2 regions of the Bacillus sp. AK124 genome follow, and region 1 is predicted to be linked to the other one. Evidence: riboswitches for the same ligand, from Rfam matches in the RefSeq annotation. Region 1 holds a riboswitch; the other holds the start of a gene.
The links. Region 1 has a riboswitch for cyclic di-AMP ahead of M1E06_RS18910 (dicarboxylate/amino acid:cation symporter). Riboswitches for the same ligand answer to the same signal wherever they lie in the genome.
Positions count from the first base shown of each region.

Region 2: it holds a riboswitch for cyclic di-AMP, as region 1 does, so the genes downstream of both, kdpF (K(+)-transporting ATPase subunit F) here and M1E06_RS18910 (dicarboxylate/amino acid:cation symporter) in region 1, are expected to answer to the same signal.

Region 1 covers NZ_CP096378.1:3,758,182-3,774,560, reverse strand. Annotated here, with positions in the region: gene M1E06_RS18985 (pyruvate oxidase) at 54-1,775, shown strand; partial or broken gene M1E06_RS18980 (lytic polysaccharide monooxygenase auxiliary activity family 9 protein) at 1,953-2,519, shown strand; gene M1E06_RS18975 (hypothetical protein) at 2,639-2,890, opposite strand; gene M1E06_RS18970 (GNAT family N-acetyltransferase) at 2,962-3,513, opposite strand; gene M1E06_RS18965 (Nramp family divalent metal transporter) at 3,567-4,847, opposite strand; gene M1E06_RS18960 (GlsB/YeaQ/YmgE family stress response membrane protein) at 5,030-5,290, opposite strand; gene aspA (aspartate ammonia-lyase) at 5,385-6,806, opposite strand; gene M1E06_RS18950 (macrolide family glycosyltransferase) at 7,113-8,327, shown strand; gene M1E06_RS18945 (DUF2188 domain-containing protein) at 8,324-8,770, opposite strand; gene M1E06_RS18940 (EcsC family protein) at 8,889-9,710, shown strand; gene M1E06_RS18935 (Na+/H+ antiporter NhaC family protein) at 9,754-11,043, opposite strand; partial or broken gene M1E06_RS18930 (cupin domain-containing protein) at 11,172-11,501, shown strand; gene M1E06_RS18925 (YdbC family protein) at 11,508-11,861, shown strand; gene gsiB (glucose starvation-inducible protein GsiB) at 11,963-12,403, shown strand; gene M1E06_RS18915 (AI-2E family transporter) at 12,793-13,833, shown strand; cyclic di-AMP (ydaO/yuaA leader) riboswitch at 13,903-14,044, shown strand; gene M1E06_RS18910 (dicarboxylate/amino acid:cation symporter) at 14,119-15,363, shown strand; gene M1E06_RS18905 (ABC transporter ATP-binding protein) at 15,433-16,359, shown strand; gene M1E06_RS18900 (ABC transporter permease) at 16,352-16,379, shown strand, end outside.
Region 2 covers NZ_CP096378.1:1,442,826-1,459,204, reverse strand. Annotated here, with positions in the region: gene M1E06_RS07340 (PTS mannose/fructose/sorbose transporter subunit IIC) at 1-287, opposite strand, end outside; gene M1E06_RS07335 (mannose/fructose/sorbose PTS transporter subunit IIB) at 306-797, opposite strand; gene M1E06_RS07330 (mannose/fructose/sorbose PTS transporter subunit IIA) at 797-1,234, opposite strand; gene M1E06_RS07325 (sigma 54-interacting transcriptional regulator) at 1,435-4,221, opposite strand; gene M1E06_RS07320 (hypothetical protein) at 4,627-5,085, opposite strand; gene M1E06_RS07315 (YrhK family protein) at 5,206-5,466, shown strand; gene catA (type A chloramphenicol O-acetyltransferase) at 5,549-6,199, opposite strand; gene M1E06_RS07305 (bifunctional transcriptional activator/DNA repair enzyme AdaA) at 6,417-6,977, shown strand; gene M1E06_RS07300 (methylated-DNA--[protein]-cysteine S-methyltransferase) at 6,982-7,551, shown strand; gene kdpDN (KdpD-like non-kinase potassium sensor) at 7,524-8,672, opposite strand; gene kdpC (potassium-transporting ATPase subunit KdpC) at 8,742-9,302, opposite strand; gene kdpB (potassium-transporting ATPase subunit KdpB) at 9,315-11,321, opposite strand; gene kdpA (potassium-transporting ATPase subunit KdpA) at 11,401-13,068, opposite strand; gene kdpF (K(+)-transporting ATPase subunit F) at 13,100-13,147, opposite strand; cyclic di-AMP (ydaO/yuaA leader) riboswitch at 13,402-13,544, opposite strand; gene M1E06_RS07270 (aldo/keto reductase) at 13,797-14,642, opposite strand; gene M1E06_RS07265 (MFS transporter) at 14,673-15,893, opposite strand; gene M1E06_RS07260 (winged helix-turn-helix transcriptional regulator) at 16,051-16,379, shown strand, end outside.

The DNA.
Region 1 (16,379 bases):
CACGTTTCCCGGCAGCGAAAAAGTGGTATGGAAGAAACAAAGGAGGACGTGATATGGCAAACAAAACCGCAGGAAAAGTAGCTGCAGAACTGCTGAAGGAATGGAATATTGATCATGTTTACGGCATGCCGGGGGACAGCGTCAACGAATTTATCGATGAATTGCGGCATGAAGAAAACAGCCTCCGCTTCATTCAAGTACGCCATGAAGAAACCGCTGCTCTCGCTGCCGCAGCTGATGCGAAGCTGACAGGCAAAATCGGCGTCTGCCTTTCGATAGCGGGCCCGGGTGCCGTTCATCTGCTGAACGGATTGTATGACGCCAAAGCTGACGGGGCGCCTGTGCTGGCGATTACAGGGCAGGTGTCTTCAAATGAAATCGGAAGAGATTACTTTCAGGAGATCGGTCTTGAACGAATGTTTGAGGATGTGGCTGTCTTTAATCAGCAGGTTCATTCGGCCGAAGCCCTGCCTGACCTTTTAAATCAGGCGATCCGTACCGCCTACAGCCAAAAAGGGGTCGCCGTACTGAGCGTATCCGATGATCTGTTTGCGGAAAAGATTAAGCGGAAGCCGGTTTATACGTCTGCGCTTTATATTGAAGGCGATCTTCAACCGAAGCAAAGCCAGCTGATGCAGTGTGCACAATTGATTAATCATGCGAAAAAGCCGGTGATTTTAGCCGGAAAGGGAATGAAATCGGCAAGAGATGAGCTGCTCGAGTTTGCCGATAAAGCGGCCGCACCGATCATCGTTACGCTCCCCGGGAAAGGAGTCGTACCCGATCGGCACCCGCACATGCTCGGGAATCTCGGACACATCGGTACAAAACCCGCATATGAAGCGATGGAGGAAAGCGATCTGTTGATCATGCTGGGGACTTCTTTTCCGTACCGCGATTATCTTCCGGAAGATGCGCCGGCTATTCAGCTTGATAACAACCCGGCGAAAATCGGCAAACGGTATCCTGTCACCGCCGGCCTTGTCTGCGATGCGAAAAAAGGGCTTATGGAACTGACGAAAACCATTGAACGGAAATCGAACCGCGCATTTTTGGAAAGCTGTATACAACATATGAGGAAGTGGCGCTATGAAATTGAAAAAGACGAACAGGTGGCGACAGAACCGCTCAAGCCTCAGCAGGTGATTGCAAGGCTTGAGGACGCAGTCGCCGATGATGCGGTCCTGTCCGTTGACGTCGGAAATGTGACGGTTTGGACGGCGCGCCATTTTAATATGACCAATCAGGATTTTCTGATTTCAAGCTGGCTTGGCACGATGGGATGCGGTCTTCCAGGCGCGATTTCCGCAAAGCTTTCCAATCCGGAGCGCCAAGCTGTAGCCGTGTGCGGAGACGGCGGCTTCAGCATGTCCATGCACGATTTTCCGACTGCTGTCAAATATGACCTCCCCATTGTTGTCGTGATTTTAAATAATCAGAACTTGGGAATGATTCAATATGAACAGCAGGAAAAAGGGCATGTTAATTATGCAACAGCGCTCGAAAATGTCGATTATGCCAAGTTTGCCGAGGCCTGCGGCGGGAAGGGCTTCAGCGTGACAAAGCACGAAGAGCTCATTCCGGCTTTGAAAAATGCCTTTCAATCACAAAAGCCGTCGATTATCGATGTGGCCATAGCAGATGAACCGCCGCTTCCGGGAAAAATATCTTATACACAAGCTGTCAACTACAGCAAATATATGATCAAAAAACTGGTTGAGAAAAAAGAGCTCGACTTGCCGCCGCTGAAAAAAAGTTTGAAAAGGATTTTTTAGTATGATGCCAAGGGAGATCGTCCCTTGGCTTTATCATGTTCAGATGTTAAAATTTGATGGATAGTATTGGAATATCCGCGTTTTTTCTTTTTGCATCAAAACCCGTCTCAACACGATAAAAAGAGAGGGGATTGAAACGTGGGTTATTTTAAGAAAAGTACCTTCAGTACAGCTTTCATACTATCAGCCGGATTGCTGTTGATGTCAATCATTCCTCAGCACGCCTTCGCTCATGGTTTTGTCGAAAAACCAGGGAGCAGAGCGGCTCTGTGCAGTGAGGCTTACGGACTTCTCAATCTGAACTGCGGAAGCGTGATGTATGAGCCGCAAAGCCTGGAAGCGAAAAAAGGGTTTCCGCATGACGGCCCGGCAGACGGACAAATAGCATCTGCGGGCGGACTGTTCGGCGGGATTCTTGATCAGCAGTCGGAAAATCGCTGGTTTAAACATATCATGACCGGCGGGGAACACACCTTTACCTGGACATATACCGCCCCCCACAACACCAGCCAATGGCACTACTATATCACCAAAAAAGGCTGGGATCCTGACAAACCGCTAAAGCGTGCAGATTTCGAACGGATTGGAACCGTTCCGCATGATGGTTCCCCTGCATCCCGCCATTTATCTCACCAAATTTACATTCCAGAAGACCGCTCCGGGTATCATGTGATATTGGCCGTTTGGGATGTGGCTGATACTGAAAACGCTTTCTATCAGGTGATCGACGTTGATCTAGTGAACAAATAAAGCCCAGTCGTCTGAAAACCGATTTGTGAATCAGCGGGTTTTGGTGCAAACAGAGAAAATAAGTAATCAAAAACCCCGGCATGTTTTGGGAAAGCCGGGGTTTTTGGTATTCTTTATTTCTTTTTCTTCATGGCGGCAGCCATGAACGGCAGCAGGGTGCCGAACAGCATCGTGCCGCCGAAGAAATTCCCGAGGTAAGGCTGTCCGATCAGGTAACAGACGGCAAATACAGCCGCAGCAAGACCGATCATGATATAGCCTGGATAAAACCTTTTTTTAAAGCTTGTCCGCTGGGTCACCCGGAAAAATATCAACCCGATGACGAGCGGGACAATCCATAGGTAAAACAGTATAAATACTTTCATAATCAAAACTCCATATTTTTTTATCTATCATACCAGATTGCAGTATAAAATGCGTGTGACAAATCCCGGACTCATTTGCTGCGGGCGAGGTATTCCTCCTTCAGGAGCCCGTATACGAAATGGTCGGCGAAGTGGTCGTGGAGCCACTCGCATTGCCTGAGGCAGCCTTCTTTCGTGAAGCCGAGCCTTTCCGGAATAGCCTGGCTTTTTACGTTTTGAACAGCGGCTCTAATTTCAATTCTGTTTAAATCGTATTCGCTGAAAAGCGTGTCGATCAGCGCCCGGCAGGCATCAGTCATCAGCCCTTTTCCTTGAAAAGGCTCCCCCAGCCAATAGCCGATCGAAGTCGTACGGTTGATCCAATTAATATAATGGAGTCCGATGATTCCGGCAAAATTGCCTTGATGCCATATTCCCGCTTGAAACCCGTTGTTCGCAGCGGCCTGTTTCATGCATTCTTCGATAAAAGCTTCGGTATCCTCCAGCTGCTTTGTGCCGTCCACCCAAAACAGCCATTTCCGCAACACATCTTTAGACTGCTGGATCTGCATATAAACTGTTTTGGCATCTTTTGGTTCGAGCATTTTTAAATAAAGATCATCACGCACCATTAATTTAAACATCCAGAATCCCCCTTTTCTTCAGTATAATATAAAAAAGCCGACCAAGGTCGGCTTTAACCAGAAAATGTATCATAAATCAAGAAAATATTAAGGGCGACGATTAAGGCGGCGATCAGCCAAGAGAGGGCTGTTATCCACTTCGCATTTTTCAGGCTCCCCATAATGCGTTTATTGCTCGTAAATAAGATAAGCGGGATAAGGGCAAAGGCGATCCCGAATGACAGGACGACCTGGCTCAAGACAAGAGCGGTTGTCGGATTCACCCCTGAAGCAATAATAGCGATAGGCGGCAACATCGTAATGAACCGTCTTAAATAAAGCGGAATCCTGAAATTAATGAAGCCCTGCATGATAATATCTCCTGAAAGCGTTCCGACAGACGAACTTGATAAACCAGCGATTAACAGGCCGACGCCGAACAGTACGGCGGAAAGCGGACTGACCATGCTGCTGAAGTGGCTGAAGGCCACATCAAGGTCTTCGACAAAAATGCCGTTCTTATAAAACAGTGCAGCGGCGACGATCAGCATGCTCGCATTGATTGCTCCGGCAATCAGCATGGCGATTAAAATGTCGATGAACTCAAACCGGAATATCTTCTTCTTTTCCGCTTCCGTTTTTCCGATCACTCTCCGCTGGGTGAGAGCGGAATGGAGATAGATGGCATGCGGCATCACGGTCGCTCCCAAGATTCCCGCCGCCAGCAGGATGCTGTCTGCACCATCGAAGCGGGGAACAAACATGCCCTCCAAAACCGAACCGATATCAGGTTTTGCAAAAAAGGTTTGAAAGGCAAAAGCGATCACGACGATGAACAGCATTCCTGTTATCGCCGCTTCTAGCGGCCTGACGCCGCGCCTTTGCAGTTCCAAAATCGCGAAAGATCCGGCGGCTGCAATAATCGAGGCTTCAAGCATCGGTATGCCGAACAGCAAGTAGAGACCGAGAGCAGCTCCGATAAATTCAGCCAAGTCGGTCGCGATCACGACAAGCTCTCCCTGAATCCACAAGCCGATGGAGACCGGTTTAGGGAATTCTTCCCTGGCGACTTCGGGCAGATTTTTACCCGTTGCAATTCCGAGCTTGGCAGACAGCGACTGAATCAGCAAAGCCATAATATTTGAAAAAAGAATCACCCATAAAAGCAAGTAGCCGTATTTCGAACCAGCCGCGATATTTGTGGCGAAATTGCCGGGATCAATATAAGCTATAGCCGCGATAAACGCCGGACCCAAAAAAGGGAGCAGCCTTTTGAAGCCTTTGCTTTTTCCGTCCAGTGCATCTTGAGCTTCTTTTGATATTTGCGAGTGTTTGGACAAATCGTGACTGACCATTTGATTCACCTAGATTCTCAGTTGTTTTTCCTTGTACATAAAAGTTTCCTTAGTGCAAAAATTATATCATCATCATATGCCCGCGATGATCAATTGTCAACCATAAGATGTTATAGTATATGCGCGAACGGTTTCGCCCAAACAAAAAACCAGCACCGCTTTTGGGCGATGCTGGCCGGATATTATGCCTGAGAACCCATTCTCCCGCGGAAGATTAGGTTTAAAATGAAGACGAGAATTGCGGCTCCGATTATCGCTGGAAAGATGGCGAATCCCGCAATATCAGGCCCCCACGTTCCAAGCAGCCCGTGGCCGATCCAGGCTCCGATAAAGCCGACAACCATGGAGCCGATAATACCTCCTGGTGCACCGTGGCCTCCGATTGCGCCTCCTATTAAACCGATGACAATCGCTACGATTAAAGAAACGAGAAATCCTAACATTGTCTTTCCACCTCTTTCAATTGATTTATATTACATGTTTAGCCCGTCTCGGGCGTCTATAAACGCTTGAAAGCATATTGAGAAAGACGGCTGGCTATTCCTCGAGAAGCGAAGCGCCTGCGATGCCCGGATGCGTCATTTCATACGGATCCAAAATGAGATCCAATTCTTCCTCTGTCAAAACATCATGGAGCAAACACAGCTCGCGCACGGATTGTCCTGTGGCGATCGCTTCTTTTGCAATTCGTGCGGCAGCTTCATAGCCGAGGTGCGGATTGACGGCCGTAATCGTTCCTACGCTTTTTTCGACGAATTCTTTCAGCCTGATCTCATTCGCTTCAATCCCGGTGATGCAGTAATCGGTAAATACGCGAAATCCGTTGTTCATGATTTTAATCGACTGCAGCAAATTAAAGACGAGTACGGGCTCCATCACGTTTAACTCAAGCTGCCCCGCCTCTGATGCAAGGCAGATGGTATGATCGTTGCCGATCACCTGAAATGCGATCTGGTTCATCAGTTCAGGCATCACCGGATTCACCTTGCCGGGCATGATGGAGGAGCCGGGCTGGCGGGGGGGCAGCCGGATCTCGGCAAGCCCTGCCCTCGGGCCTGACGCCATTAAACGCAAATCGTTGGCGATTTTGGACATGTTCATCATGCCGACTTTCAATGCAGCCGATACTTCTGTGTAGGCATCCGTGTTTTGTGTGGCATCGACAAGATGGTCAGCGCCTTTCAGCTGATAGCCGCTGATATCTGATAGGTGTTCGACAACGCTTTGAATATATCTCGGATCAGCGTTTAAACCTGTGCCGACTGCGGTTGCTCCCATATTGACTTCATAGAGATGATGCTGAGACTGCTTGATCCGCTGAATATCGCGTTCGATGACCCGGGAATAGGCTTCGAATTCCTGACCGAGCCTGATCGGAACGGCATCCTGAAGATGAGTGCGGCCCATTTTGATAACGGAATCGAACTCCTCCGCTTTTTGGCGGAAGGCATCCAGCATATGTTCCATCGTCGATATAAGCTGTCTTAAGTGATTCAATGTGGCCAGATGAATGGCTGTCGGAAACACATCATTCGTTGATTGGGCCATATTGACATGTGTGTTCGGGCTTAAATGGAAGTAATCACCTTTTTCTTTTCCTAAAAGCTCCAAACCTCTGTTTGCGATAACTTCATTTGTATTCATATTCATTGAAGTGCCGGCGCCCCCTTGAATGGGGTCGACAATAAAATGATCGTGCCAGAGCCCTTCCGCTATTTCGCCGGCCGCTTTTACAATGACTTCGCCGAGCTCTTTATATAAACGTTTAATATCCATATTGGCGAGAGCCGCCGCTTTTTTGACCATTGCCAAAGCTTTAATCAGCTCTTCATCAATCCGGTAGCCTGTAATCGGAAAGTTCTCCACGGCCCTCATGGTTTGTACGCCGTAATAGGCGTCAGCCGGAACTTCTTTTTCGCCTAGAAAATCCTTTTCGATCCTGGTTGCTTTCGTATCCATGGCAAAACCTCCGTAGGTTGTTTCTTATGATGTATTGTGCCTCGATCGGCCGTGTTTTAATTTGCTTTTAAAAAAAGGAAAATCGTCTTCTGATTGGGGCTGTCAAGTAATAAAGAGCCTGTTTTCTCTAATAATATACGCTCATTTGCATGGCAAAAAAATTTAAAGGAAAGATATGCAGAAACAGACAAATGGTCATATAGTTATGTTTATGTATTATTAACTTAATTAAATTTCTTTACTTCATTTGTCTTTTTGTAGTAAATTTCCTTATATAAATTTTCGTATGAGAAAGGAAGAGCTGTGATGGGACATGTACTGATGATCAATTTCCCGGGGGAGGGGCACATCAATCCCTCTCTTGGCGTCACAAAGGAGCTGCAAAGACGAGGAGAAAGCATCGTCTATTATGCAGTTGAGGAATACGCTGAAAAAATTAAAAAAACAGGGGCGGAAGTCCGTTTATACCCGGATTTCAGAGAGGCTTTATCACCCGAAAAAGAAAGAGAAAAGATGGACTTTGCCGAGTTGGTATACAATATGTCAGGTAAAGTCGATGAGATCGTTCAGCTCATCTGCCAGGAAGTCAGGGACGAGTCTTATGATTATGTGATATATGACCATCACTTTTTGGCGGGGAAAATCATTGCTGAAATGCTTGGGCTGCCGAGCGTTTCGTTATGTACGACATTTGCAATGGACGAGACGTTCGCAAAAACGTTTACGCTGCAAGGCGACCTTGAAAGCTCGCCGTATTTTGAAAAATTGAAGCAATCCCTTGGCGAATTAAGTGAGCGGTACCCCGTCAGTCTCGACAAGCCGTTTGACGTATTCTCCTGTCCGGGGGACATTACGATTGTCTTTACCTCCAGGGAGTTTCAGCCTCATGCCGAGCGATTTGGAAATGACTATTTGTTTGTCGGGCCGTCGATTACGAGCAGACAGGATCCAGGCAGCTTCCCGTTCGCTGAGCTGGAGGGGGAAACCGTCATCGTGATCTCGATGGGCACGATCTTTAATCAGCAAAAAGAGCTGTATCATATGTGTATCGAAGCGTTGAAAGACTTTGACGGCAAGGTGGTTATGGCTGTTGGGAAATCAACGGACCCCGCGGATCTCGGCACCATACCGGATCATTTTATCGTGAGGCCGTATATCCCGCAATTGGAGGTTTTGAAAAAAGCCGATGTATTTGTCACCCACGGCGGCATGAACAGTACAAATGAAGGCCTGTATTTTGATACGCCGCTCATCGTCATTCCGATGGGTGCTGACCAGTTTTTCGTCGCAGCTCAGGTGGAACGGACAGGGGCCGGGATCAAGCTTGATAAAAATGAACTTTCTCCGGCTGTTTTACAAAAAACGATTAAAGATATGCTTGAAAACCGCTCCTATAAAGACGGAGCCGCCAAAATCGGCCGCTCGCTCCGCGATGCCGGCGGCTATCAAAAAGCAGCTGATGCTGTATTGGAGTTGGCGGGGAAAAAAGTAAGACGCTCCAAAAACGGAGCGCCCCGTTAATTCATCCTGATCTTCCGCTCCACACTGCCGTCTTTTTTATGGACGATGACGGCAGTGCCTTTGTTTTCGGCGATTTCTTTCGCCCGTTCGACGGCTTCTGCTTTTGTATCCTTTACTTCGCTGGCCCGCTTGGCGTCTTCGGCTTTGACTGCCCAGCCTTTTTCGTGTTTAATGACATGCTCGCACTTTTCCGCAAGCTCCGGCCTGCTGCTCGAACCGCTGTCACCGCGTACCGTTTCATCAGCTTCCCCCGCATAGGATTTGAGTTCGCTTTTGCTCCTGTTATCCGCCCATTCCTTCGCCTGACTCGTCGCGATCGGAATCGCCCGGCTTTCGTCGTATCCTTCGTCTACCATTGCATTCGCAATTTCAATGGCTTTCTTTTTTACCGGTTTGTCCAAATGCTTCAATGAAGCGGGATAGTCTTCCATTGACCATGGCATTTGATCATTCCTCCTTTTACATAAAGGTTTACCCTCCGGCTGCCGATCAAAAAACACGGATTCATAAAGTGAATCATTGTATACTATAAAAAAACACGATTGAGAGGGCGAACCTTCTGTGCGCAACGATAAAACAGATTTGGAAAACGAACTGAAAAAAATTGAAAAATGGGAAAAAGAACAGCAGAAAGCGTGGTTTTGGGAAAGGATCGGGCGGCTGCCGTTCAAGGTTCTGGACAAGCTTACACCGGCATTCATTCAAGATAAAATCGGTCTCTTGCTCGACGAAATCGGCGGCTTTATTCAAAACGGCGGCCAATATTTAACGTCCGAAAAACATCTGATCCGCCAGTTTCAAAAAAAGCTGCCGGATGAAACGATCGAAACGGTCGAAGATATTCAAAGGGCTCCTTTGGAAGTGATGGATCAAATGTGTGAAAACCTCGGAAAAAACAGGGCGAATACCGCGGCTGTCCAAGGAGCGACAACAGGTGTCGGCGGCTTATTCACGCTTGCCGTCGATATTCCCGCCATCCTCGGCCTTTCATTGAAGACATTACAGGACATCGCGGTGTCTTACGGCTACGATCCTAAAGAAAAAACGGAGCGGATGTTCATTATTAAATGCCTGCAGCTCAGCGCCGCTGATATTGTCGGGAAAAGGGCGATCATTCAGGAACTCAGCCGATACCATCTACAGTCAGGCTCACGGGAAAATATGATTTCGCAAATTCAAGGCTGGCGGGAGGTTGTTTATACATACCGCGATTCTTTCGGATGGAAAAAGCTGTTTCAAATGGTGCCCGTCGCAGGCATCCTCTTTGGCGCAATCTCAAACCGTTCAATGGTGAACGGCGTTGCCGAAACAGGAATGATGATGTATAAAAAACGGAGGATCATGGAAAGGCTTGCGGAGCTGGACGCCGCAGAAACAGAGTGATAAAAATGCTGCCGTTTCGATAACGGCAGCATTTTTCATGGAGTTACGCTTTTTCCGTAAAGCGAGGCAGTCTGAAGATAATCGCGCATATGCCGCAGACGCCGATCAAAATCGGATAAAAAGAATAAGGAAGAATGCTGACAGGCGATATTTTCGCGATTTGTGCAGCTGACAGCATTTGCGCGCCGTAAGGAATCAATCCTTGTACCACACAGGAAAAGATATCGAGGATGCTCGCCGATTTCCTATTGTCGATTCCGTACCGGTCGGATAAATCTTTTGCCAGCGGCCCCGCTGTAATAATGGCAATCGTATTGTTGGCCGTCGCCAGGTTTGCCGCACTGACAAGGCCGGCAATGCCCGCTTCCGCTCCTTTTTTTGAACGGATTCTCCGCGATACAAATTGAAGGAGAAATGCGATCCCGCCGTTTCGCTTCATCATTTCCGCCATTCCGCCAATCAGAAGCGATAAAATGATCAGTTCGGACATCCCGCCGATGCCTTCGGTGATCGCGGTTAAATACGTATGAAGCGTCAGGCTGCCGTCGGAAATACCGATTACTCCGGCTAACACGATGCCGCCGAAAATAACGGCCATAACATTAAATCCGAGAAGGGCGAATATCAGAACCCCGAGATACGGCAGCACCTTCACCCAGCTGTAAGTCCCGGCTTGTGCGGCAGGATGCCCTCCGGCTGAAAACACCATCAGCAGGATGACCGTGGCAACCGCGGCAGGCAGGACGATCAGGAAATTCGTTTTAAACTTGTCCGACATTTTCGTCTTTTGTGTGCGGACAGCGGCAATGGTCGTATCGGAAATAAATGATAAGTTATCACCGAACATCGCGCCCCCCACAACCGCAGCAACCGAATAGGCCGCCGGAACGCCGATTTCGGCGCTGATCCCTGCTGAGATCGGAGCGAGCGCAGCAATCGTTCCGGTTGACGTGCCCATCGACACAGAGATAAACGCAGCGATGATAAATAAACCGGCAACCATAAACTGCCCCGGTACAAACGAAAGCGCAAGATTAACGGTTGATTCGACGGCCCCCATCGCCTTTGCGGCTGATGAAAACGCGCCGGCCAAAATAAAGATCATCACCATGATCATAATATCGGGGTGTCCAGCGCCTTTCGCAAACCACTCCGTCTTTTGGCTGAGCTTCTCCTTACTGTTCATCGCCAGTGAGACAACCGATGCCGCAAGCGCCGCGGCCACGATTGGCAGGCTGTAAAAATCGCCTGTGATCAAGCCTGATCCAACGAATAAACAAACAAATAAAAACAGCGGCAAAAGCCCTGAAGCTTTTCCGTTTTGATTTTGCATGATGTACACCTCTTCTATAGGTTCAAACCGTTTTTTCACCAATATCCAACACTTTAAAAGGCGAACGCTCAAAAGTCAAATGGTAAAATAAGTTCGGGAGAAAATCAAATGAAAGAGGAGTGAAGCTGATGGATCGCAAAACGAGTCTTCTTGAATTGACAAAGGAAGTCACAGAAAAGCATGCCAATTTTTCCGTTTCGGAAGTGAACGACCATTGTATGCGAATTGCTGTTTTGGAGGGCGAATACGTATGGCATTTCCATCCCGGCTCAGATGAGCTGTTTATTGTTTTGGAAGGAGAGCTGTTGATCGACTTTCAGGACCGTCCCACAGAAGTCCTGAAAGCGAACGATTCCCTGCTGATTCCGAAAGGCGTCATTCACCGGACGCGCGCTGATGTAAGGTCGGTTAACCTTTGTATAGAAAAAACTAATGCGGAAACCGTCCCGTTCGCGGAAGGGAATGTGCTGAAGCTGATACGGTGCAAACCAGCCGGACAACAGCTTCATGCATTCAGCGAGGCGCAGGCCAAATGGGCTCCGCTGCAAAACGTCAGCGGATTCATCAGACAGTGGGGCGGATGGATGGAAACAGAAAACGGGCCGGAAGCCCTTGTCCTCGTGCTTTGGAAATCAAAGCGCGATTATTTGAACTTTATGGCCGATCATCATGATGCAATATATGAAAGAACGAATCAGAAAGGTACGTTCGAATCCATCAACATTACCCTGTTTGAAGAGCCTGCCGAGATATCTAAGACGCTGCAGAACAATACGCCGGCTCCGGTACCGGAATGGACGGTAAAAGGCAGCGGATGATTGCATGATTCCCGGACTCTTTCGTGAATGTGCTATTTGTGTTTACTCTTTTTGAAATGTGGAATGTAAAAACCATAACACTTCAAAAGGAGGAATCGAAAATGGCAAACAATAATGACAACAACAAAATGAGCAGGGAAGAAGCAGGCAGAAAAGGCGGAGAAAAAACAAGCCAAAACCATGATAAAGAATTCTACCAAGAGATCGGTCAAAAAGGCGGAGAAGCAACAAGCAAAAATCATGACAAAGAATTCTACCAGGAAATCGGCGAAAAAGGCGGGGAAGCCACAAGCCGTAATCATGACAAAGAATTCTACCAGGAAATCGGTGAAAAAGGCGGAGAAGCCACAAGCCGAAACCATGATAAAGAATTCTACCAGGAAATCGGTGAAAAGGGCGGAGAAGCCACAAGCAAAAACCATGACAAAGAATTCTACCAGGAGATCGGTCAAAAAGGCGGAGAAGCCACAAGCCGAAACCATGACAAGGAGTTCTATCAAGAAAACGGTGAAAAAGGCGGACGTCAAAGAAGAAGCGGTTAATGTACAGTGAAGAGAGGGGCTGACAAACAGTCCCTCTCAGCGTGTCGACAAACCCTCGCATTCGTTGTCAGGCCTGCGCGTCGGTGCTCACGAATTGCAACATTCGCTCCGCCCCAATGCTCGGCCTTCCTAGACTGCAAGGGTTGAGGGTCACGCTGAAAGGATTTTGTCAATAATCTGGAGGGGCTGAACATCAGCCCCTCCTTTTTTATGGAAGATGCCTGCCGCTGCCGCACGAGCGCTCATATTAAAATATTATTAATTATTGATCTTCTGAAGAGATTTCCGGTCTGTTTTGTTATATAATTTACAGATGATGCATCAAATTGTAATTATAAAAGTTTGAATGCTAAAAGTTAAGGACTAAAGTACTGGTGGGAGTGTACCGAATGGCAGCGTTGATTAAATTTTTTCAGCATCCTGGGGTCAGGCGTTTTTCAGTTTTTGTTGTATTGGCGGGAGTTTTATATCTGTTCCGCAGCATGATGAATCTCATATTGCTCACATTTATCTTTACGTTTTTGATGAACCGTCTGGAAAATGTGATCCGCGGTTTTTTAAACCGCTTTATTAAAGTCAGCCAGAGACTGATTATTTCCTGTTTGTATGCGGCTCTTGCCATCGCGCTTTCGATCGGCGGTGTGGTCTATTACCCCGTGATCGTCACCCAGATTCAGCAGCTGATCAAACAAGGAAAGTATATTGCTTCTCACCCTGACAGCATTCCTTTTCTCGATATGATCACCGGTATGTTCGGCGATATCAATTTGACATCCTATTTGGAAAAAGGTCTTAACTTTATCTATACATATATCACAGATATTAGCGCGTTTGGCCTGCAGGTGGTTATGTCATTGGTTCTCAGCATGTTCTTATTGATCGAAAAAGACAAGGTCTTGAGCTTAATGGATAAATTTAAGACGAGCAAAATAGCCATTTTCTACGAGGAAATTGCTTACTTTGGTAAAAAATTCACGAGAACGTTCGGAAAGGTGCTTGAGGCTCAGTTTATTATCGCCTCCATCAATTGCGCATTGACGACCATTGCCCTCGCGATTATGGGTTTTCCTCAGCTATTCGGCCTTGCCGTCATGGTGTTTTTCCTCGGGCTGGTTCCGGTCGCAGGCGTTGTGCTCTCCCTTATTCCGTTAAGCATTATCGCCTACAGTATCGGCGGAATCGCTTATATCGTATCACTGGTATTGGTCATCATGATCGTCCATGCGATAGAGGCCTATTTCCTCAATCCGAAACTAATGTCCGCCAAGACGGAGCTGCCGATTTTCTTCACGTTTATCGTGCTGATTTTTTCTGAACATTTCATAGGGATTTGGGGTTTAATTATCGGTATTCCGATATTTGTTTTCCTGCTTGATATCCTTGATGTCACAAGTCAAGAGAAAAGCCGAACAGCGGGCACCGGAAAATAGCATATATGTAAATCAGAAAATTTGGTTTACATATTTCGAATTTTCAGGTATAACTGTTATATAACGAAATAGCGCCACACGTTTAATCCTTTAGTAGGAGTGGGGGACCCGATCATTTGGGGTGAATTTTTCTGTTCCCGTGCGAACTGAAAGACGGACATCTCTTCGTCCGAACCCGTCAGCTAACCTCATCAACGTGAAGAGAGTCATGTGGAACCAATTTTAATGGTAAAAGCCCATGGGAGATCTCTCATGGGCTTTTTTTGGAAAGGGGAGACATGTTATATGAAGTTAGCAACAAAAATTATTATCGCTCTATTACTCGGTGCAGTCGTCGGTATTATACTGAACGTCACTTCGCCGGATTTATTTAGCAAGCTTAATACATTTTTATTCGGGCCGCTCGGCACGATCTTCCTCAACTTAATTAAAATGCTCGTTGTACCGATTGTTTTCTTTTCTCTCACTTTAGGGGTAGCAGGACTTGGAGATCCAAAGAAACTTGGCAGGATCGGTGCCAAAACGATTTCTTTCTTTTTAGTTACAACTGCAATTGCCATTATTATCGGACTTATTTTAGCGTTGGTCATCAAACCGGGAACCATCGGAACGTATGATACAAGCGCAGCGGAATATTCAGCTGAGAAGGCGCCGAGCATTGCCGAAACGCTTTTGAATATCATTCCGACAAACCCGGTTCAGGCAATGGCTGAAGGAAATATGCTGCAAATCATTGCTTTCTCCATTTTGGTCGGTCTCGGAATTACGATGCTCGGCAAAAAAGCGGACGCTCTTCTCAAAGTGGTTGAACAAGGTAACGATCTCATGATGTATCTCGTCAATCTCGTGATGAAGTTCGCGCCGTACGGTACATTCGGCTTGATTGCCGGGGCGATCGGAAGCCAAGGCTGGGACGCCATTAAAGCAATGGGGCTTTATATGATCGTCGTCATTCTGGCGCTTTTCATACACACCATCGTCACATACGGCGCAGCGATTGCGTTTTTGGCAAAGCGGAACCCGCTCACATTCTTTAAAGATTTTTCAGAGGTTATGCTTGTTGCCTTCAGTACGTCAAGCAGCAACGCGACGCTTCCGGTTTCGATGGATGTCGCTCAAAGAAAGCTGAAAGTGCCAGAGCCGATCTCAAGCTTTGTTCAGCCGCTTGGAGCTACGATCAACATGGATGGCACGGCGATTATGCAAGGGGTAGCGACGGTCTTTATCGCTCAGGTGTACGGCAATGACCTGTCACTGACACAGCTGTTGATGGTTGTTCTCACCGCAGTGCTTGCCAGCATTGGAACAGCGGGTGTACCGGGTGTCGGACTGATTATGCTCGCCATGGTTCTTCAAACAGTTGGCCTTCCAGTTGAGGGAATTGCGCTAATATTGGGAATTGACAGACTTCTGGACATGATTCGTACGGCTGTCAATACAACAGGCGATGCAGCATGCGCTGTCATCGTCACCGAGACGGAAAAGAAACACGGCAAAATCGAAGCCCCTCATAGTGAAGTGTCCGTGTAACTCAAAAATGATATAATCAAACAGTGCCTTTTCGGCACTGTTTATTTTTTTGGGAAAGAGGAGGGGGCTATGACAAAGCAGCCTGTTTTACATATAGAAAATGTTGATAAAATCATAGACGGCAAAACGATATTGAAGGATATCCGCTTAACGGCGAATGAAGGGGAGATCATCGGCCTGCTTGGTCCGAACGGATCAGGAAAAACGACCCTCATTAAATTGATCACCGGGTTAATTAAAATGAAGAGCGGATCAATTGTCATAAACGGCTTTCCGATTGACCGCCAATTTGAAAAAGCGATCCGATCGGTCGGAGCCATCGTTGAAAATCCTGAATTTTATCCGTATCTGACAGGCTATGAAAACCTGAAACACTACGCAAATATGCACGCTGGAATCGGTCGGGATAGACTGGCGGAAGTGATCAGCAGGGTCGGGCTAGAAGATGCCGCAGAAGACAAGGTCAAAACATACTCGCTCGGGATGAAACAGCGCCTCGGTATTGCCCAGGCGATTCTTCACCGTCCGAAGCTGCTGATTTTGGATGAGCCGACGAACGGATTGGACCCGGCGGGAATGAAAGATTTCCGCGAGCATCTGCGTGAGCTTGCCGAAGAAGAAGGAACGGCGATCCTGTTTGCGACCCACTTGCTGAAGGAAGTGGAAGATTTGTGCGATCGGGTCGTCATTCTTCAACAAGGGAAAATCAAATCAACCGTCGTCCTCAATGATGCAGATGAAAAGCAGGAAAAGGCGATGCTGGAGGTACAGCCCTATGACAAAGCGCTTCAGTGGCTGAAAGACCAGGGATACGAAGCCCGCGCCGAAAAAGGTTTGCTCGCCGTAAAGGTCGCGAAAGCGCAAATTCCTGCTTTAAATCAACAGCTTGTCGCCAATGAGATTGACGTCTATTCGATCGCTCCGTTTAAGCAGTCTCTTGAGGATGAATATATGGCGCGGACGAATGGAACGGAAGAGAGGAATACTGATGTTTAAACTGATTCAAAACGAGCATG
Region 2 (16,379 bases), 2.0 Mb from region 1:
ACGGCAATCCCTTCACCGACTCCCTGATCGGCGGTAATCACTAAAATGGTCGAAATCACGGAAGCGATAGCCGTATCGGGGGCCATTGCAAGACCGACGTTCATCCAGCCAAGCGCCATCAGCTCCAGCGTTCCGCCGAGAATGATGCCTGTTTTCAGATCCCCGAGAACCAGGCCGACCAACGTGCAGGCAATCAGCGGACGGTGTGTCTGCCCTTCGTCCAATACACTACCGATACCTGTTATAGCTGCAATGACGAGCAGCAAAATAATTTGAATCGTTGACATGGCTTTAGAACCCTCCTTCTAGGATTTTATTGCGTTTCTTAAAATCTGCATAAAGTCTTCGCTCGAATCTGACGGCAGCTGCCTCAGTTCCAGCTTCACGCCCAATCCGTGCAATTGTTCAAACGATTTGATGTCCTTTTCAGTCACGCTTACCGATTTCGTGATTTGCCTGCGGTTATTCTCGAAGCGCATCCCGCCGACATTGACTGTTTCGATCGGAACACCTGCTTCGATTAAAGAAACAATGTCGCCCGGATTTTCGAATAACAGCATTGCCGTCGTATCTTCGTACCGCGGACTGTGAAACGCTTTGGCCATTTTGGAGATCGAAACGGCGCTGGCTTTCACATTTGAAGGTGCGACAGAAAGGATCAGCGTTTTTCTCATTTCGTCCTGCGCCACCTCATCAGAGACGACGATAATGCGGTCAGCAGCGTGGATTTTAATCCATCTTGTTAATACTTGGCCGTGAATAAAGCGGTCATCAATTCTTGCTAAAACGATTTTCATTACAATTCATCCTCTCTTCCCTGATTAGACTGACTGAATTTTTCCAATTGCTCGCTGCAGATTTGGAAGCATTCCCGGCTCATCTTTTTCAACTGGTTCAGCAGTTGTTTGAGCGGCATATGCTCCCTCAAGCTCAATGCCTCTAACAAAATCGGCAGGTTCACGCCGGCTGCCATATCGAATCTCCGCTCCTTCGCGATGTAAGGAGTCGCTGCGTTGTATGGCGTCCCGCCGAAAATATCCACTAAAAAAAGCACCTCGTGTTCCTCCGGAATGTCCTTCAGCGTCTGATGATATTTTTCTTGCAGTGTCTGAATGCCTTCCCCTTTCAGAAACGGCACCGCGATCAGGCTGTCTTCTTCTCCGAATATCATCCCTGAAGATTCTTTTAATGCTGTGGGAAAGTTTCCGTGGCCGCTGATAATGACTGTAATCATGTACATTGCTCCTTTCTTTTTTCGTTCGCTTATTTATAATGCAAGGATCGTGCCAACAAAGTTGTATTAAGCGCTTTCACTGCATCTCAAGACGAATGATTTTCAAGTTTGAAACACATTCAAGCATAAAAATAAACCTGTATTAAAATGGGATTCCACTTAATACAGGTTTACCTGAAAAAATCGCTCATGGAAAACAGCTATAACTCTTCAGAAAAGATGGTCGCGATAAATATTTTTTCATCTTCGCTGATCGCGAGTCCAAGCTTTTCTTCGTAAGGCTTTAATGTTTTCTCTGTGATGTGAAGAACGTTTTGAAGCTGATCATTCATTTCTTCTTCCTCAGGAAAAGCGATCGGATTCTGTTTGATCACCCTTTCAAAAGCAAAAGCGGTATGCATGATGACTTTGATCAGCACCGCGTTGCTGAATGTGATGCGCAGTTCGTCTTGAACCGTCTGAAGCCACTCCAACAGCATGTCTATCATATGATAGGGATTCAAAAAGACAAGATATTTTTTCAGGCTGTCTTCGCACAGCTCCTTCACCACCACATTTTCACCGGATAATCCGCCGCTCGCAGGGACATTGCCGTTTCCAATCACTTGCTGAATCACTTTTTCTCCTTCGCCTTCAATCAATACTTCTAAAGGCACGTGCGGAGCATCGATTTTAGGATTCTTCGTGCCCACCGTGGCAAGGATCTCATACGTTTTTTCAATTTCTTTCATGCGGCTTGCTAATTTGATCGATGACACCGACAAAATGCTGATTTGTTCATCTGATGTCCTGCTCACGATTGCTGTTAAGATCTCTTCGAGCTTTTTCGCCGTTCCGCCGCCTGTCGTGCAAATGGAGACGATCGCCTTCTTTTTGCCTGAGACCCGCGGTTTATCGGCCCATAAATCGATGAAATCCTTTGTAACCGAATCATAGATGGCGTGCAAATTCAAATTCAAATAATTCACCTTGCGGACAGCATCAAGCACCATCGATGTCGTAACATTGCTGATCGTTTTTATTTTTACGCCCGTTTGTTGTTCGAGCCTTGTTTCCAGCATCGCAAGCGATCCCATGTCGACAAGCATTAATACGCCTTCTCCTTCATCAACCTGCTTCACTTTCTCCGCCAGACTGCTTACGATTTCCGCAGGTGAAACGGTCAAAGGCATATCAACCGCAGCAATCGGGGTGCTCCCCAGCAGTTCAGTGGCTACTTCAACCATAGAGCTCGCCGTGCTGTTTCCATGGGCCGCCACGACAATGCCCGTCCTTTTGTTTTCTTTCCATGATTTAATCGACTGAATCAGCATCGTCAAGTAGATGACTTCGATTTCCGGAACGGTTACTTTAAAATACGCTTGAATTTTATCTTTGAAAATCAGTGCGACCTCATATTCTTTCACATGGGTTTCCCTGATTTCATCTGTTTCCTGCGGGTTTAAAACATCAATCTGTTTTCCGCGCTTTAAAAATGCGGCGATGTGCATGCTCAGGAAATAGATGAATTTACGGTCGAATTTGCAGTCTAACTCATGTTCAGCGACTTCCTTTAATTCTTTCGTCATCTGAATCACGTCGTCTTCAACGAATTTGAGCAAGCTGTGGTTTTGAAGCATTTTCTGATTAAAAAAGCTTCTGACGTGCAAATGAATATCCGTTAAAATATATTGATTGATTTGTTTTTTTGTTAAGCCTTCTTTATTCAGGATTTTCGCTTTTTCTTCTATGACATGGTATAAGTTAAATGAGTCATCGATTTTCGTTGTATCATCTTCCACAATCGGAGAGATGATCGTTGTAATGTTGACGTATTCAGAAATCATTTTGCTCCGTTCGATATTTTTGCTGCTGGACATCCAGTCCTGTTTGATCTCATCGGGAAGATCCCGGACGGTCAGTTCAACAACCTCGTCTTTGTCAAGGTTATTTAAAAATCCGTGCGCACAGACCAGCTGCACATTTGATTTCAGCTGCCCGACATTTCCGAATTTTGCAGAATGAATCAATGCATTATAGACGTCGATATGAACATTTAAGTTTTTCTTGATCCGCTCTGCTTCTTTCCCCAATAAAAACGTTGTCAGCTCCACTCTTTCTCCAAGGGACCGTTCATCGAGCGACGGAATATGTACGGTCATCGGAATTCTCCGTAAAAATGTCTTCAGCAATGCAGAACTCGGGTTTTCTGTTGTTGCGCAGATAAACAGGACTTTTGCCGTTCGCTTATGCTCTGTTTCACCAAGCCTGTTGTATGTGCCGCTGTCAATGAAATAAAACAGCATTTCCTGCCCCTCCGGCGGGAGACGATGAATTTCATCCATAAACAGAATGCCCCCGTCCGCCTGTTCGACTAATCCTGCTTTGTCTTCGCCGGCACCTGTAAACGACCCTTTTTTATGTCCGAACAATTGCGAGAGCAATAATTGAGGATTGTTATAATAATCGGCACAGTTGAATGTGATGAACGGGGAATCGGGCTTCAATATGTCCGAATAAACGGCGAACTGGTAGATCCGGTTCGCAAACAGCGATTTCCCCGAACCCGTCGGACCGAGCAGCAGCATGTGCAAGCCGTGCGGAGGATAAAAGACAGCCGCTTTTGCCTGAGAGATTGCCTTTTTCAAGCTCCCTTTAGCCCCGATCATGAGCTCGAGGGGATCGGCGGACACGTTGCGCGCCGGCTTTTTTTGGCCGTCAGCCAGCCGCTTCAGTTCTTCAACCTCCATCAACTCTGAGTTCCATTTGATGTTCAAGATGTTTTCAACGATTTCCACCGGGACATAGCGCACAGGGAACGTTTTAATCTTGATCACCTTTTTGGCACGAACGAGATTGTTTAATTCAAAGCTGACATTTGAACGCTCCATTTGCAGCTGACCGGCGATTTCTTGAGCCGAATTCCCTTGTATCCTTAAAAGCTGATGGATATTCGTTTCGCGAAAATTATCCAGCAGCTGATGGTAGATTTTATCTATTCTTTTCATATGTATCATCCTTTGTTCTCGATTGATCAGCAAAAAGGCGGCAAACTTCTTGAAGATTCAGAACTTTAAAGCCGAATCACGGGATAAAAAAAAGATCTTTTACAGATTGACAATCCTGACTCTCCTACTTTTATATCGATTTGTTCGTGCTCTCATGACACAGTCTGGTGTTTTTGCTTCATCAGCATCCACAGAAACACCCCACCCAAAGTAGCAGCTTGTCAATAGTGTATCATTATTGAGAAAATATTGGTGAAAACATCCTGTATTTTTCTCTAAATGTAAATGTTTTGTGAAAGCTCTGCTGATCAACGTTCACTTCGATACCATGTTGGCCGAACGACCGGCTGCCTTAACTTTCACAAAAAAGGCCGTTGACGGTTCAACGGCCTCTATCTTTATGATTCATCTCCCTTTGAAAATAAACGATTCCTTTAAAAGTCTGCCTTCGCTCCCTTTTTCCGTCCAAATCAAGTCCACTTCCAATTCGGTCGCATTCTCTGCCAATAGCAAATTCCGGTGCTTGACAGGGCTTCCGTCATTTAAGCTTTTGGCTAAAGAGACCGCATTGTCGTGAGGAATATTCCAAAGCGAAAATTTCGTTGAAGAATTGGGTTCATTCCGATAGAGATAAATTTCCGCCGAAGCTACATCGTGTCCAATGTTTTTGATTTCGACAGCATAAGTATGAAAGCTACCTTTTTCCGGCTTCGCCATTCCGTTTTTTGCTTCGGCTTTACCGATTTGAACTTCCCATTGTTTTGAAGCCTGTTTAACCGGCAATTCTTCAAACGTCAGCGCTTTCGTTTCAAATGTCGGAACAATCATGCCGAACAGGCACAATGCACATATGAATAGCCGCATATTTTTCACTCCTCGATGGTCGATGTCCCCATATGTTTTTCCTTATTCATAAATCCTATGCATACCGACGTTTCACTCCTGCTTCCGGCAGGGTAATAAAAGGACTGGAGGGATCAAGCAATGCCGCAAAACCACAATGATCGATACGAACTCTTTTTCAAAAAAAGATACAAAGTTCTTCATACATTAAACGATTTTCTTATCGGTCTTTTATTCCTTGTCGGGAGCTTCTGTTTTTTCTTCGAGGAACTGAAGCCGGCGGGAATATGGATGTTTGTGATCGGCAGCTTTCAGCTGTTAATCAGGCCGACGATCCGTTTGGTTCATGATTTTCATTACCGGAAGTTTGTTGAGAGCCGGCGTTCCAAATCCCGTGAGTAAATTTAAACAGCAGGGAGAGATGGTAGGAGACCCGCTAAGAAGTGCATATAAAAAAGGCCGAATCCTATCGGCCTTTCCTCTGTCACATAAGCCACTCCTCACAATCGGCGGCAAGCCGTTCCAACTCGTTCATAAAAGCGCCGGCATGATAGCCGTCACACACTGCATGGTGTACTTGCAGGGAAACCGGCAAAAATGTTTCACCGCCTTCTGAAAAGTATTTCCCGTTTGTAATAATCGGCAGCAAGTGTTCGCTGTTATCTAGGTTTAAATTAAAGTTTGTAAAGCGCACCCATGGAATAGAAGAAACTGAAAACGCATTGGGCGGGATGTCCGGCTTAGCCCATAAGCCCTTTTTGTCTCCAAAGCGCTCGGCATCCTGAAGATATTGACGATAAAACCGCGAGAAATCATTTGAGTATTCTGTCCAGAGGGCGGAAAACGTTTGGTCGTCCTGATGAAAAATCGTATAGCACGGGTGCATTTGTTCCCAATATCCCAGCTGTCCTTTGTCGTTAAAAGTTGTTCTAAACTCAGGACGCGAATGAATGGCCCTTGATACGATATAAATAAAAACCGGGTACAGCTTGATCTTCTTTTTCTTGAGCACGGCAAGCAAATTGGTCACATTGACGTTTGTCGTTATACTGAAAGAACATTTCGCTTCCTTCATGTAATGGTCAAAATAAGATTTTCTATACCAAGTGTCGAGATCGATTGTTTGAAAATTCATGTTTTACCTCCTAAAATATAGCTTTTTTATTTTAGGAGGCCTGCTTCTCTGATTTCGGCAATATTCTCACCTCATCCTGTATTGCAAATGAATTGTAGCGCGTTTCGGAGACGCAGGCAACCGTCCCTCTTCTTCTTTGTCTTCTTGCTGTGCCATTCCCCGCCTCTCCACCTCCGGCTGTCATTTAGGTTATACTGACATAGATCGGGGTGAAGATATGAACAGCAAATCACGATTGACGCCTGAAAGGTGGCGGGCGATTACGGAAAACGATTCCGCCTATGACGGAGTTTTTTATTACGCGGTCAAAACGACCGGGATATTTTGCCGCCCTTCCTGCAAATCGAGAGTTCCGCAAATCGAAAATGTGCAAATCTTTTTCAATGCAAAAGATGCTTTATCAGAAGGGTACCGCCCCTGCAAACGCTGCAATCCGGCCGGGATGCTGCTGCCGGATGAAGAGCTGGCACAGCGGGCGGTGCAAATCATCGAGGAATCTTATCGCGATCCGCTGTCTCTGCAAGCTTTGGCTGACAGGTGCCATATCAGCCCTTTTCATCTGCAGCGGACGTTTAAACGAATCAAAGGCGTCTCGCCGGCAGAATACATCCTGCAGAAAAGGATTGAGAAAGCATTCGTTTTGCTTGCCCATTCTGAACGAACGATCGCAGAAATCGCCTCAATGGTAGGCATCGGGAATGCGGATTATTTTGCCGCTTTGTTTAAAAAGAAAACAGGGCAATCACCGACGTCATACCGGCAAATGAAACGGAGGTAAACATATGGAAGATCAAATCGTATACTGGCGTACGCTGACTTGCCGCCGCTCGCAGATTCACATTGCGGCGACTGCCCGCGGGCTCTGTTTTACAGGGGCATGGAATCAAGGATTCGGTGAGCTGGCCGCTTGGGCTGAAAAAAGGTACGCACAGCCAGTTTTCATTCGGGATGACAAAGGATTGGCAGAATACGCCGAGCAGATTCAGGCGTATTTAAATGGCAAGCGGACTCATTTCAGCTTTCCTGTCGACCTTGCCGGAACGCCTTTTCAGCTGGCCGTGTGGCAGGCGCTCTCCGAAATTCCTTTCGGCAGCACGCGTTCCTATTCCGATATCGCCGGGCGTATACAAAAGCGGAACGCTGTCCGGGCCGTAGGTACGGCGATCGGCGCAAATCCGCTGTTAATGGTAGTGCCGTGCCATCGGGTTATCGGCAAAAACGGACAGCTCACGGGATACCGGGGAGGATTGGAGATGAAAAAAGAACTGCTGATACTGGAGGCCGCAGGCGCCGCTGAACATCCTTTAACAACGGCATCCCGATCTCAAGCTTTCTCATCCGAGACAATGTGAAGGTCGATTCCGTCTGTATGCCTCATAATGCTGTTGACAATCGAGCCTTTTCTGATTTCTTCCCATCGCGATCGGGCGGATTGGCCGAGCACGATTTGTGTAATGCCGTGCTGTTTCGCTGTATCAGTGATCGTTTCAGAAATGCGCCTTTTGTTTGAGTGTTTAAAAATGAATTCGGCGCCGAATTGTGCACAGAGCGTCTCCCATTGCCCGATTTTATCCCGTTCTGTCGGGGCCAGCTGCTCCTTTGACGTGCGCGACACGTTTAAAACGAGCAGATCGGCCTTCAGCCGGCTTGCGATTCTCCATCCGCGCCGTATCAGTTTTTCGGCATTTTTTCCGTGCTGGACGCACACCAAAATCTTTTCATTCGTTCCCCTCGGCCGGAGGCTGCCGTTCGTCCGCTCCAGACGATCATCCACATCATCTGCAACTTCTCGCAAGGCGAGCTCTCTCAACGCAGCTAAATTATTTTTCGTAAAAAAATGGGTTAAAGCCTGTTGTATCTTATGTTTTTCATATACCTTTCCTTCCTGAAGCCGCTTTTGCAATGTTTCCGGAGTGACGTCAATCAAGATGACTTCATTCGCCAATTCCAACACGCGGTCCGGGATCCGTTCTCTCACTTTCACCCCGGTGACGTGCTGAACGATATCATGGACGCTTTCGATATGCTGGATATTGACGGCGGACAGCACGTTGATGCCTTCCTGTAAAATATCTTCAACGTCCATGTACCGCTTTTCATTTTTCGAACCTGGCACATTGGTGTGAGCCAGTTCATCGACAAGCACAAGGTCTGGCTTCCGGTTAATAATCGCATCGACATCCATTTCTCCCATCGTTATCCCTTTATATGAAATGTTTCGTTTTGGAATGACTTCTAAACCTTTGACGAGTGCGGCCGTGTCTTTTCGATGATGCGTTTCGACAAGGCCGATCACGGCATCGATCCCTTCCCGCTTTAAATCGTGCGCTTCCTGGAGCATCCGATACGTTTTTCCGACTCCCGGCGCAGAACCGATATAAATGGTCCAATGCCCTCTTTTCGGCTGTTCAATTTCGGCCAGCAGCTCTCCCGGCGTCTTCCTTCGATAATCACGGGTGTTTTTTTTCCGCATTGCAGCATCTCCGTTTTCTCATCAAGTTTGTTTTTCCCGGTGTCGTATGATCAGACACCGGGCAGCATTCTACTTCAGTTTTTCTTTTAAATCGATATTGAGAAGCAGCACGTTGACGCGCGGTTCACTTAAGAAGTCGCTTTTGGTATGCTGATGAACAAGCTGCACAAGCTCTTTCTCCGGCAGTCCTGTCAGACGGCTGATTCTCGGAATTTGCGCCATCGCCCCGTCGGGACTGATATCAGGGTCTAATCCCGAAGCGGAGTTCGTGACTAAATCGACCGGCAGTTTACTGATAGGAACATCAGGGTTTTCCTCTTTCCACTTTTCAATCGATGCTTTCATCCGTTTCAGCAAATCGGGATTTGACGGCGCTTCGTTTGGGGATCCAGATCCTGCGGCATCATACTTGATGCTGGATTCCCTTCCTTGAAAGAGCCGCGGGTCTCTAAACCGCTGGCCAATGAGTTCAGAGCCGATCACATTCCCCTGCCGGTCATACACAAGACTTCCATTTGACTTTCCAGGCATGGCGGCCTGTGAAATCCCTGTCAGCGCGAGCGGATATCCAAGCCCGCAAACCAGCATTAACAGCAGGCTGATTCTGAAGATTACTCCGATTTCTTTCATGACGATTCCTCCTTACAACATAATCTGAAGCAGCATATCGATCAGCTTGATTCCGATGAAAGGGACGATGACGCCGCCGAGGCCATAGATCAATAAATTGCGGGCCAGCAAAGCATTTGAGCTCATCGGTTTATAAGCAATTCCTTTCATGGCTAAAGGCACAAGAAGCGGGATGATCAGCGCGTTAAATATCAGCGCAGATAAGATTGCTGAAATCGGCGAACCAAGCCTCATGATGTTCAGCGCGTTCATCTCGGGAATCGCCAGCATAAACATCGCCGGGATGATGGCAAAATATTTGGCGATATCGTTTGCGATGCTGAACGTAGTCAAGGCGCCGCGCGTCATAAGCAGCTGCTTTCCGATCGAGACGACTTCAATGATTTTTGTCGGATTCGAATCAAGGTCCACCATATTCGCTGCTTCCTTGGCAGCTGTTGTGCCGCTGTTCATGGCAAGCCCGACATCAGCCTGCGCAAGTGCGGGCGCGTCATTGGTTCCGTCGCCCGTCATGGCGACAAGCTTTCCTTCAGATTGTTCGCGCTTGATCACATTAATCTTGTCTTCGGGCTTGCTTTCGGCAATAAAGTCATCAACGCCCGCTTCCCTTGCGATCGTAGCGGCCGTTAACGGATTGTCGCCTGTGCACATCACCGTTTTGATCCCCATTTTGCGAAGCTCGGCAAAGCGCTCTTTCATGCCCGGTTTAACGGTGTCTTTTAAATAGATCAAACCGAAGATTGTTCCGTCTGCCGCTACAGCCAGCGGTGTTCCGCCTTCTTTCGAAATCCGTTCGCTTTCCAGATCGAGATTCGAAGGTATCGTTCCGCCATTGTTGATCACCCACTTTTTCACGGCATCGACAGCGCCTTTGCGAATGTGCCTTCCGTCGGGCAGGTTCACGCCGCTCATTCTCGTTTCCGCCTTGAATTCAATCGGTTCTCCTGCTTCAGCAACGGACGAGTCATAATGAATCGAGAGTTTATCAGCGAGTTCGATGACTGAGCGTCCTTCCGGTGTTTCGTCATGGATGGAGCCAAGCGCCGCATATTCACCAACGGTTTGAAGCGATTCATCTCCGACAGGAACAAATTCCCCGGCCATCCGGTTTCCAAAAGTGATCGTCCCTGTTTTATCAAGAACAATCGTGTTAATGTCGCCCGCAGCCTCGACAGCTTTCCCCGACATCGCCAGAACGTTGAAGCGGGTCACGCGATCCATTCCCGCAATCCCGATGGCTGACAGGAGCCCGCCGATCGTCGTCGGTATAAGACAGACAAGCAGGGCAATCAAGACGGCGGGATCAATTTGAAAACCGAGATAGGACGTGAAAAACGGGAGTGTCGCAACAACGATCAGAAAAATCAGCGTTAAGCTCGTTAAAACCGTATTCAACGCGATTTCATTCGGCGTTTTTTGCCTTTCAGCCCCTTCGACTAAAGCGATCATCTGATCGAGGAACGTTTCACCCGGATCACTCGTGATCTTGACTTTAATCGAATCGCTGACGACCCGGGTGCCTCCCGTAACAGAGCTGAAATCACCGCCTGCTTCCTTTATGACCGGAGCAGACTCTCCCGTGATGGCCGATTCGTCTACTGATGCGAGACCCGCGATGACTTCACCGTCGCCAGGTATCATTTCTCCCTGGGAGACGATGACGATGTCCCCCTTTCTAAGCTCGGCAGACGCTACCTTCTCAATGCGGTCATCCATTACTTTATTGGCCGAAACCCCTTTTTTCGTCTGTTTTAAAGAATCGGCCTGCGCCTTTCCTCTTCCTTCAGCCAGCGCTTCGGCGAAATTCGCGAATAACACGGTGATCAGCAAAATGAAAGAAACCGCCGGATTGAACCAGGGAGCCGCCGTACTGCCGAAAAACCGGGGAAACACGGAAAGCAGAACCGTTATGAAAAATCCAACTTCTACGACAAACATAATCGGATTTTTGATCATAGTTCGCGGATCTAATTTTAAAAAGGCATGTTTGACCGCATCTTTGATGATCGTGTCGTTCATCGTTTGCTTTGTTGTGTGAACGGCATCCGGTGTGGCCTGTTGACTGGAATGATGCAAATCGTTCATGAGTAAAGCCCCCTTATCGTAATGTTAAATATTCTGCGGCCGGTCCCAACACAAGCACCGGAAAGAATGTTAAAGCCCCGACGATCAGGATCGAAGCGATAAAAATCCCGCTGAACAGGCTTGAATCGGTGCGAAATGTTCCGATTGTTTCCGGAACGGTTTGCTTTTTCAAAAGTGACCCCGCAACTGCGAGCAGTGTGACAATTGAGAAATAACGGCCGATAAACATCACAATTCCCGTTGTTATATTCCAAAAAGGCGACGCGTCTCCGAGCCCTTCAAATCCTGAACCGTTATTCGCGGCTGAAGACGTATATTCGTATAAAATCTGGCTGATCCCGTGAAATCCGGGATTTGAAATTGCAGCCTGACCCGCTTGCGTCATGACGGCAAGCGCTGACGCCCCTAAGATTAACAAAGGATGAATCAGCAGAGTAACAGCTAAAAGCTTCATTTCATTTCCTTCAATTTTTTTGCCTAAAAACTCAGGCGTTCTTCCGACCATTAAACCCGACAGAAAAACCGCAACCATCGCGTATAGAAGCATGTTCATCAATCCGGCGCCTATTCCGCCAAACACCGTGTTCAGCATCATATTAAGCAATGCCAAAAGACCCGTTAGTGGCGTGAGCGTGTCGTGCATCGTATTGACAGCTCCTGTCTCGCTCGCGGTGGTAACCATCGCATAAAAAGCTGAATTCAATGTTCCAAAACGCACTTCCTTACCTTCCATGCTGCCTTCTGTGTGCTCGATTCCGAGCTGATTGATGACGGGATTGCCTTGCGATTCCGCCATGAAAGCTGCCCCGGCTGAAAGCAAAAACAAAAGACCTGCGGATACAAAAAGAATGCGGCCTTGCTTCAGATTCCCAACCATTTTCCCATACGTAAACGGCAGTGAGATGGTAATCAAGAGCATTAATAAAATTTGTATCGCATTGCTCCATCCATTCGGATTTTCAAATGGATGAGAAGAGTTGACGCCAAAATACCCCCCGCCGTTGTTCCCCAGCTCTTTGATGGATAAAAAGGACGCCACCGGCCCCCGAACAATGGACTGCTCACCTCCGCTCACCGTATGGGCTGTCACGGAACCGTCAAGCGTCTGCGGTACGCCTAGGGCGACGAAAACAAGCGACACCACAACTGTGATCGGCAGTAAAATCCGCGTGATCGAACGGACCAAATCGACAAAAAAGTTGCCGAACGGTTTCCCGGCGAGCCCCCGAATCATCGCAACCGCGGCTGCCAGCGCCGTAGCGGGAGCGGCAAACATTAAAAAGGTGATCGCAATCATCTGCGAAAGCATGGACAGACCGCTTTCGCCGCTGTAATGCTGCAAATTTGTATTCGTCATAAAACTGACTGCCGTATTAAAAGCCAGTGTAGGTTCCATTCCCGCGACCTTTTCAGGATTTAAAGGCAGTACACCCTGCAGACGAAAAACGAGATAAACGATGAAAATCATCGCCGTATTCGTGAGTACCAGCGCGGCGGCGTATTTCTTCCACGATTGGTTTTCTCCTTTTACTCCGCCCAGCTCAAGCAGCAAGCGTTCCGCCGGAAGGAAAAACCGGTCGATTTTGGACGGGGCGCCGTCAAATACCTTCGCTATGTAAAGCCCCATTGGTTTGGCTGCCAGCAATGCGGCAAGCAGGATAAAACAGATGGATATGAGCATCGTCATTTCAATACCCCCAATTTGTGTACAATTAAAATTTCTCAGGATTCAATAAAGCATAAGTCAAATAGACAAACATGGCGGCTGCTCCCGCTGCCAATAGCGCCATGGCAATCACTCCTTTCACATTTATGATTGATCAGCGGTTTTCCCCGCCCATCTCAGCAACAGAAACATCATCCCCGCTAAAAATGCGACAATGGCCAGCATCACGATATCCAGCACTCCGCTCACCTCCTTTCATGTTTTTTGCACGAAAAAAAGCCGCAAGAGAACAAACCTCTTACGGCTTTTTTGGGCACAGTTAAGAAACCGTGCTTTATGCACGTTTTTTGGTTCTCTTTAAACGCTTGCGAGGTTAGCTGTCGGATTCAGGTGCAAAGAGTCACCTTACCTTGAAAAGGATTCACCCCAAGTGGCAGCGCCACAAAAAATTGGTTCCCCCGCTTCCAATTGGAATTCAGCGGTTACGTTAATTGGAAATTTTATTCAGTTTTTTGATGAGATTTATATTACGCCCGTTCAATCATCGTGTAAAGTTTCATAAATGATCAAATTTCCTCGTTTATCAATTTTATAACCTTTTTTACACAGTTTATGACTTATTACCTTCTATTTTCTCTTAATATCTCGTTTTCTCTTTCATGTTATGGCTTTTACCTGTGAAAAACGGCGGATAAAAAATGTGTCGAAGCCCCGCTCGGAAATTCGAACGGGGCCGTTTTTTGTTAAAAGTCAAAGTTATCAGGATCAGGACCGACACGGGTGTTTTCATTCAGCCCGTCAATTTGCTTCATTTCCTCGAGGGTCAGTTCAAAATCAAATACGTCCGCGTTTTGGGCAATTCGCTCCGCTTTTGTCGACTTTGGAATGGTGATGACTCCGTTTTGCAAATCCCAGCGTAAAATGACTTGAGCAGGTGTCTTGCCGTGCTTGTCCGCGATATCTTTCAGCAGCGGGTGGCTGAGCAATTGGCCTTGCATCAGCGGCGACCATGCTTGAAGCTGGATGCTGTGCGAACGGCAAAACGCTTGCAGCTCTTTCTGCGTGAGCCGCGGGTGATACTCGACCTGGTCGATCACCGGTTTGACGGCGGCATCTTTCAGCAAGTCTTCCAGATGGTGAACGTGAAAATTGCTGACGCCGATTGCTTTTACGCGCCCTTGTTCATAAAGAGTTTCAAGGGCTTTCCACGCCGCTTTATAGCGCCCTTCAACAGGCCAGTGGATCAGGTATAAATCCAGGTAATCGAGCCCGAGCTTTTCGAGACTCGCTTCGTAGGCTGCAATCGTTTCGTCATAGCCTAAATCGTCATTCCAGACCTTTGACGTTACAAACAAGTCTTCTCTAGAAATTCCGGCTTCTTTCAACCCTTCGCGAATTCCTTGGCCAACCCCTTCTTCATTTCCGTAGATGGCTGCCGTATCGATACTGCGGTAGCCGTGCTTGATTGCCGTTTTTACGGCTTGCACCAGTTCGGGCCCTTCCTCTACTTTAAACACGCCTAGTCCAAACCAGGGCATGTCCGTCCCGTTATTCAATGTGATTCGATCTTGCAGATTTTTTGCCGTCATCTAATTGGCCTCCTCATATTTTTGTATACATCATGCGCAGTTTTTCTTTAAAGCTTGATTTTGTTTTTGGTCATTTCGTTCCAGCGCCCTGCTCCAGCCCGTCAGCGCGACGGCGCCGAGCACCATCAAAGCTCCGGCCCATGGAGTGTGAATCAAACCGATCGACTGTGTGATGGCGCCTCCTGTATAAGATCCGATCGCGATCCCGGCGTTGAATGCAGCGATATTGACAGCTGATGCGACATCTACCGCCCCCGGAACAAACCGTTCAGCCAGAATTACCACATAGGACTGGAGCCCGGGGACATTCATAAATGCTAAAAATCCCATCAGCATGATGACGATAAAGCCCGCTGCCTGATAAGGAGCAGCCGCCGTTAAGATGAGAAGCACAACCGCTTGGGCGATGAACATATAGAATAATGCAGTAAGCGGTTTTTGGTTGGCCGCTTTACCTCCGATGATATTTCCGAGCGCGACGGCAATGCCGTAAGCAAGCAAAATGACGGCAACAGCTTCCTGTTTAAAACCTGTCACATGCTGAAGCAGCGGGGATAAATACGTAAAGACAACAAATGTTCCTCCATAACCAAGCGCCGTAATGATGAATAAAAGCAGCAGACGGCCATTGGTTACAAGTTTCAATTGGCTCTTGAAAGACGTTCGGACGCCTTTCGGCAAATCGGCCGGAACAAGAAAGCTGTTGGCGATAAACGCCAGTGCGCCGACAGCGACGATCGCCGCAAAAGCAATCCGCCAGCCGAACAGCTGACCGAGGAACGTGCCGATGGGAACTCCGGTAATCATCGCAATCGTCAGACCGGTAAACATAATTGATATCGCTCCGGCTCTTTTATCCGCCGGGACCAGGCTTGCCGCAATCGTTGAACCGATTGACATAAATACGCCATGAGAAAACGCGGAAATCACGCGGGCGGTTAATAAAACACCGATGCTTCCGGCACATGCCGCAAGCCCGTTTCCGATCATAAAAATAATCATAATCACAAGCAACAGCGCTTTTCTCGGCATACTCGATGTGACAGACGTCAATACGGGTGCGCCGACTGTCACGCCCAAAGCGTATAACGATACAGTCAGCCCCGCGGTCGTCACTGAAATGTTCATGTCATCAGCAATTAAAGGCAGAAGCCCCACGCTGATGAATTCGGTTGTTCCGATGGCAAATGCGCTGGCCGCCAAGGCTAAAAGCGCTAATGTACTGCGTTTTTTATCATGAACAGAAGTCATTCTTTTTCCCCCTTTCGTTTTTAATGTATAGCAAATGTCTGCCGGCAAATGATATTATGGTACATATCATCTATAAAAAAAAGTACGCACTTTTAAGTGCGATAGGAACCAAAAAGTTAGATAGGTACTTTTCGGTTCCTATGGTTTGGAGGAGAACATGAAGCCGAAAAAGTACAATATATCTGTCGAAGCTACACTTGAAGTAATTGGAGGCAAATGGAAATGTGTGATTTTGTGCCATTTGACGCACGGCAAAAAACGCACGAGCGAGCTGAAGCGGCTGATGCCGAACATTACGCAGAAAATGCTGACCCAGCAGCTGCGCGAACTGGAGGAGGACGGCGTCATCAATCGGCTCGTGTACCAGCAGGTGCCGCCGAAGGTCGAATACGAACTCAGCGAATACGGATGGACGCTTAAAGACATATTGGATTCATTGTGCGCCTGGGGAGAAACACATATTACGAAAGTGTATGGAGACAAATT